DNA from 3 places in the Alcanivorax sp. genome. Region 2 is predicted to be linked to each of the others. Evidence: predicted binding sites of a transcription regulator. Region 2 holds the regulator's gene; each other region holds the start of a gene.

Region 1 (2,268 bases), 380 kb from region 2:
GCCTGCGGACCATGCCCCGGCAGAATCAGGGCGTAGCGGGTGTAACGGCGGGCGTTCAGCGCGTCGATGAAAGGCGACATCTGTGTGGCCCGGCCAGACCAACCATGCACAAACAGAGCCGCCTCATCGCCACCTTGCCAGATTGCCAGTTGAGCCCGCTCACCCAGCGAGACGGTCAGATCTGGCTCTGATCCCCGAAACGACAATGGCCCTCTGGACACCCGAGGCGTGGTTAACAGGTGCAGCGCCGTATCGCTGGCCCTGCCAGGTAACAGCCGACTGTAGCCCGCCATCAGGATTTGAAACACGGATAGCAACATAATCCTTCTCCTTGATGTATATGCACTATAAAGGAAAAAATAAATGGCGGTGCCGCCACTTATTTCATTTGATGTAATTACACTTTATATTGCTTTATCCACCCAGGCAAGCCGGCGCAATATCCACGGAGGCCCCGGGAGCCGGTACGCCAGGCAGCAACAGCCAATGGCTTTTATGAGGGAATGGCTAGAATTTCACCGTTTTCTGCTGACGTTGATAACTGCCTGACCCGAGGAGAACCGTAATGCGTACCCTGATCCTGATCGCCACATTGAGCCTGTCGAGCCTGGTTACGGCTGAAGGCCGCGCCCCTACCGACCAGGAGATGCAGGAACTGGACATCATCCAGCAATCCTGGATATTCCAGGGCTGAGAATTCATAAAGCCGCCTGCGGGCGGCTTTATTATTTCATCTCTACTTCCCGCCTCCCCGACCCTCGCGCTATCCTGCTTAACAGGCTGCTGAAAAGCCCGTTAACACAAAACCATTTTGCACCTGTCATTACCGTGTCACATTAATGTCATGCAATAGGGCCTTTGCAAACGCCCCGGTCAGGACGACGCCAATGAATGACATTGCCAGCGAACACAGCGCCATCGACCTCAATAACCCGGACTACTATTTCAACCGGGAGCTGAGCCTGTTGCAGTTCAACCTGCGCGTGTTGGAACAGGCTATGGATGACAGCCACCCCTTGATGGAAAGGCTGAATTTTCTGCTGATTTTTTCCAGCAACATGGATGAGTTTTTCGAAATCCGTGTGGCCGGCCTGAAGAACAAGCTGGAAACCCACACCGGCCAACCCGGTCCTGACGGCATGTTGGCAGAGGAAGTCCTGAAGGAAATCAGCCGCATTACCCACGAGGCGGTGGACCGCCAGTACCACATTCTCAACAACATTCTGCTTCCAGCCCTGCGCGAGGAAGGCGTGGACTTCCTGCGTCGCGAAGACTGGACCGAAGCACAAATTGAATGGGTAAAAAAATATTTTCGCGAACAGATCTATCCGGTGCTCACCCCCATCGCCCTGGACCCGTCTCACCCCTTCCCACGGCTGGTCAACAAGAGCCTGAACTTTATCGTGTCACTGGACGGCAAGGATGCCTTTGGCCGGTCCACCGGCCTGGCTATTGTGCCCGCTCCCCGTTCCCTGCCCCGACTGATCCGTATTCCTGACGAGATCAGCGAAAGCGGCGACGACAACTTTGTCTTCCTGTCATCCATGATCCATGCCCATGTATCGGATCTTTTCCCGGGCATGAAAGCCACTGGCTGCTACCAGTTCCGAGTCACTCGTAATGCAGACATGGAAGTGGATGAGGATGTGGAAGACCTGGCCAGCGCCCTGAAAGGGCAGCTGCTGTCCCGGCGCTATGGTGACGAGGTGCGCCTGGAAGTGGCGGACAACTGCCCGCGTCACCTGACCGACTATTTGCTGGAGCAGTTCGAGCTTACCGAGATTGATCTGTACGAGGTGAACGGCCCGGTGAACCTGGCGCGCATGTTCACCAGCGTGAACCGCCCACGCCTGCACTATCCGCCTTTCACACCGAAACTGGCGCCGGCGGTCAAAAAAGCAGACACCATTTTTGACGCCATGGATCAGGGCGACATTCTGCTGCACCACCCCTATGAATCCTTCCAGCCTGTGGTCAACTTGCTGGCGGAAGCGGCCCGCGATCCCAAGGTGCTGGCCATCAAGCAGACCCTGTACCGCACCGGCACCAAGTCCGAGATTCTGGATCATCTGGAAACCGCCGCCCGGAACGGCAAGGAAGTCACCGCCATTGTGGAACTGCGTGCCCGCTTCGATGAGGAGTCCAATATCGAAGGGGCCCGGCGCCTGCAGGAAGCTGGCGCCATCGTGGTATACGGTGTGGTGGGCTACAAGACCCACGCCAAGATGCTGCTGGTAGTGCGGCGCGAAGGTGATGGCATCAAGCGCT
Region 2 (2,268 bases):
TGGCCAACCTGGTGTGGACCGTGGCCTACGATACCGAATACGCCATGTGTGACCGGGAAGACGACCTGAAACTGGGCATCAAGAGCACCGCCATCCTGTTCGGCGACGCGGACCGGCTGATGATCGCCATCCTCCAGGGCCTCACCCTGCTGGCCCTCATCATGGTGGGGCAGCGACTGGAATTCTCCTGGCCCTGGTATGCCGGCCTGGCTGGCATGTCCCTGAGCTTCCTGTTCCAGCACAGCCTTATCCGTTACCGGGAACGCTGGCCCAGCTTCCATGCGTTCCTCAATAATCACTGGGCCGGGGCGTGCGTGTTTATCGGGTTGTATTTTCAGTACTTCTGAGTGGCGAGCTCCTAGCTGCTAGCTACGACGCGAGTCCCAGGTGTACAACTGCTGCTCGCCATGGACTTCGCGCTGCCAAGGAAAAAACAAACAGCCCTTTAAGCGCGGGCAACCAAAACGCAAAGGGTTGCACTGTCCCATGTCGCGTTGCAGCTAGCAGCTAGTAGCTCGCCGCTTTCCTTCCTTGCTTTTCCCCCAATTTCCGACCAATTTGTCATACACATGTCACAAAAAAGCAATCTAATAGGGCAACATAGATAATCACCTGAATCCGTGACTTCAGCATGGATGCATGGTGTAAGAATTTGTTGTCACAGGGAATTTTCTGAAGAAGCGTCGCATCTGGGAATGCGATCGACTGAAGAAAATTTTCTGTGGCGGCAAAGGCTTGCATCAGGCGCCGTGATGAAGTCACGGATTCAGGTGTCAGGCAAGGAAGGAAAGCCATGTCCCGTAACCGTATTTTGATTGTTGACGACGAGCCCGCCATTCGGGAAATGGTGGCCGTTGCTCTGGAGCTGGCCGATTTTGATGTGCTGGAGGCGGAAAATGCCCAGCGTGGCCACGAAATTATTGTCGATGAGCGCCCGGATCTGGTGTTGCTGGACTGGATGCTGCCGTCTGTCACCGGTATCGAGCTGGCCCGCCGCCTCAAGCGTGATGAGACCACCAACGAAATTCCCATCATCATGCTCACCGCCAAGAGCGAAGAGGACAACAAGATCCAGGGCCTAGATGTGGGTGCCGACGACTACATTACCAAGCCGTTTTCCACCCGCGAGCTGATCTCGCGCATCAAGGCGGTGTTGCGCCGAGCCTCCAGTACGGCGGCGGACAAGGCCATCGAGGTGGAAGGGCTGTGCCTGGATCCGGTGAGCCACCGTATCAGCGCCGACGATGAGCCGGTGGACATGGGGCCCACGGAATACCGTCTGCTGGAATTCTTCATGAGCCACCAGGAACGGGCCTACTCGCGGACGCAGTTGCTGGATCAGGTATGGGGCGCCAACGTGTATGTGGAAGATCGCACCATCGATGTGCATATTCGCCGCCTGCGCAAGGCCCTGGCCCCCTTCGGCTACGATCGCTTTATCCAGACGGTCCGCGGCACCGGCTACCGTTTTTCGGTAAAATCCGCCAAGGCAGGCTGAGCCGACCCGTTCTGCATAGCGCATTGCGCGCAATCCGGAGAGGTGGTGCAATGCGGGTCGGTTACGGTTAATGCACCTATGTAGCCACAACGGAGCGGCGGAAGCGAGATCATGAAAGCCAGTCTGGCCAAGGAAGTAAATCGCATAGTCGGCCTGATTCTGCTGTCCGTTGTGGCAGCGCTGGCGGTGGGCCACATCTGGCCACTGATAGTGGGCCTGCTGGGCTATATCATCTGGAGCACCCGGCAACTGTTTGGCCTGTACAGCTGGCTGGTCCGCGATGACCATACCGAGCCCCCGGACAGCATCGGCCTGTGGGGGGAGTTCTACACCCGCCTGGAACACCTTTTTCAGAAAGAACGCCGCGCCCAGGAAAATCTGCAGGGCATCATTCACCGTGCCCAGCAATCCGTGAACGCCCTGGAAGATGTGGTCATCCTGATCGACCAGCACGGCTACCTAGAATACTGGAACCAGGCTGCGGAACGCTACATGGGGTTCAACGCCCGCCAGGATCTGGGCCAACCGCTAACCAATCTGGTCCGCCATCCGAAATTCACCGAATACCTGGGCAAGGGGGATTTCCGCGACGCCCTGGAGATTCCCTCACCGGTGGACGACAACCGTATCCTGCAATTTCGCATTACCGAGTTTGGCGTGGGCGAGCAGTTGATGATGGCCCGCGATGTGACCCGGCTCCATCATCTGGAACAGATGCGCAAGGATTTCGTGGCCAATGTGAGCCACGAACTGAAAACCCCGCTGACCGT
Region 3 (2,268 bases), 890 kb from region 2:
GGTCACCCCGGAAACCGAACTGTCCCGGCTGGCCCTGGGCAGCCGCCCGGCGCGGCGCAAGCAGGATGCTGGTATCAGCTCCCTGCGTGCCATTCCCTGGGTATTCGCCTGGACCCAGATACGCCTGATGTTGCCCGCCTGGCTGGGCACCGGTGCGGCGCTGGAGGCGGCTCAGGCAGACCCGGCGCAGAGCAGTACCGTGCAGGAAATGGTGGCGCAATGGCCCTTCTTTCAGGGCGTGGTGGATATGCTGGAGATGGTGCTGGCCAAGGCCGACCTGCGTGTGGCGGCCTGGTATGAGCAGCGCCTGGCTGGGGATGATGCCGACCTGGCCCGGCTCGGGGAAGTGCTACGCGAGCGACTCACCGGCACCGTGAATGCCCTGTCTGCCCTCACCGGACGCGAAGACCTGCTGGATAACAATCCGGTGATGCGCTGGTCCATCCGGGTACGCGATCCTTATACGGATCCGCTGCATCTGCTCCAGGCGGAACTGATGGCGCGCCTGCGCCAGCAGGACGGCGATAAAACCCTGGAAAGCGCCTTGATGGTGACCATCGCGGGTATTGCGGCGGGGCTGCGAAATACCGGGTAAAGCAGTGAACAGTTAATAGTGAATAGTTAACAGTGACGCGAATGGACGCGTCCCAAGCTGAAAGCGGAGAGGCCGCGCTCATACATTGGGCGCGGCCTCTCCGCTTTCTGACTCAGGCATTTCTGTTCCGCGCCGCTGTTAACTGTTCATTGTTCACTATCTTCGAATGCGTGCCATCACAAACCGGCGCCTTGCCGCTGTGCTTGCAGCCGCAGAAGAACACGATCTTGTCTCTTGGGGCGGTGTAGGGCACCGGGGTGATGCCGGTGCCTTTATGGCTGCCATCACAGTACGGCTGATTCTCGCTGCGACCACAGGCGCACCAGAACACCTTTTCCCCTTTCTTCACCGGCAACGGGTAGGGAAACCGGGAAGCAATGACAGGCTTGTCCATAGGGTCTCTCCTTTTCAAAATGGCCGGGGCGTTGTACTTGCTACGCGCATTGCGGTGGGATCGCGCCTCCCTATTCACCCCGGAATGTCGCTCTCCCGCCTTTGCGCGCGGTCTCATGCGTTTCAGCAACCACAACGCCACTTCCGCGCAACTATTAACTATTCACTGTTAACTATTAACTGCTTCTAACCCCTGTCGCACAAATGTCATTCAAATGTCACTGCTGTGCCACGTCCACTGGCGAAACTGCCCGAAACTGCCAGTGGAGTACACTATGCTTGCGCAAGCCGCAGGAAAGATCAAAGCCCTTAGCCCCCACTTGAGAGGGGCCCTGGCCAAGCCGTTTACGGCCACTGCCGACATTCTCCGTTTTCCCCGGGAGATGGCAGCGGAGGCGGAAAATGCCGGCCGCTTCAGCGCCTACTTCACCCGCTCCAGGCGGGAAATCATCAAGGTTCAGCGCCTGCGTTATCGCATTTTCTCCCAGGAATACGGCGCCAGTTTCAGCGCCCCCTTCGGGCTGGACCGGGATCGCTTTGATAAACACTGCCTGCACCTGGTGGTGCGCGATAACCACAGCGGTGAAATCGTCGGCTACACCCGGGTGCTGCCCGGTGAACGCCTGCACCGCACCGGCGGTTTCTACTCCAGCGGCGAATTCGATCTGTCCATGTTGCGTCATCTGGATGGCCGGGTGGCGGAGATCGGCCGTACCTGCATTCATCCTGCCCACCGCGGCGGTGCCGTGATCACTGTGCTGTGGGCCCGGCTGGCCCAGTACATGCTCGAAAACGATGTGCGTTACCTGCTGGGCTGCGCCAGCATTGCCCTGAGCGAGGGTTACAACGTGGCTGCCATCCAGCAGCGCATCAGCCAGCGCCACCTCAGCGAACCGTCCCTGCGGGTGCAGCCGCACCTGCGTCTGGAGCGGCTGCCGGGCAATGCCGATGACGAGAGCGTGAAAATGCCGCCGCTGCTCAAGGCCTACCTGCGCATGGGCGCCCGGGTGTGCGGCGAGCCCTGCTGGGACCCGGATTTCAACTGCCTGGATTTCTTCGTGCTGATGGCGGTGGATGACCTGCCGGCCCGCTATGTGCAGCACTTCCTGCAGCCCGCCCAGGCAGTGTAGGAACGTAGGCCGGCGGGCGGGCCCGTAGGAGCGGCGCTTGAGCCGCGAAGATGGCAGGTGTGTCGCTAGTACATTCGCGGCTCAAGCGCCGCTCCTACGGGGCTTCTTACATTCGGCCCAGGTTTTGAACTGTGAGTGAGATGAGTAACT

Evidence for each region. Region 2 encodes PhoB, which activates phosphate uptake and scavenging genes when phosphate is short. Its sites were predicted from a motif close to TGTCATANNNNTGTCANA; they were not measured.
Region 1: the regulator PhoB is predicted to act here: its motif matches at 830-847, upstream of ppk1 (polyphosphate kinase 1).
Region 3: the regulator PhoB is predicted to act here: its motif matches at 1,194-1,211, upstream of KZ772_RS17690 (CDGSH iron-sulfur domain-containing protein).

The regions. Positions count from the first base shown of each region.
Region 1 is NZ_CP080267.1:3,264,068-3,266,335, reverse strand. Features, by position in the region: gene KZ772_RS15310 (alpha/beta fold hydrolase) at 1-320, opposite strand, end outside; gene KZ772_RS15305 (hypothetical protein) at 566-694, shown strand; gene ppk1 (polyphosphate kinase 1) at 888-2,268, shown strand, end outside.
Region 2 is NZ_CP080267.1:2,885,935-2,888,202, reverse strand. Features, by position in the region: gene ubiA (4-hydroxybenzoate octaprenyltransferase) at 1-347, shown strand, start outside; gene phoB (phosphate regulon transcriptional regulator PhoB) at 794-1,498, shown strand; gene phoR (phosphate regulon sensor histidine kinase PhoR) at 1,610-2,268, shown strand, end outside.
Region 3 is NZ_CP080267.1:3,771,252-3,773,519, forward strand. Features, by position in the region: gene ppc (phosphoenolpyruvate carboxylase) at 1-595, shown strand, start outside; gene KZ772_RS17690 (CDGSH iron-sulfur domain-containing protein) at 708-989, opposite strand; gene KZ772_RS17695 (GNAT family N-acetyltransferase) at 1,264-2,118, shown strand; gene KZ772_RS17700 (lysophospholipid acyltransferase family protein) at 2,259-2,268, shown strand, end outside.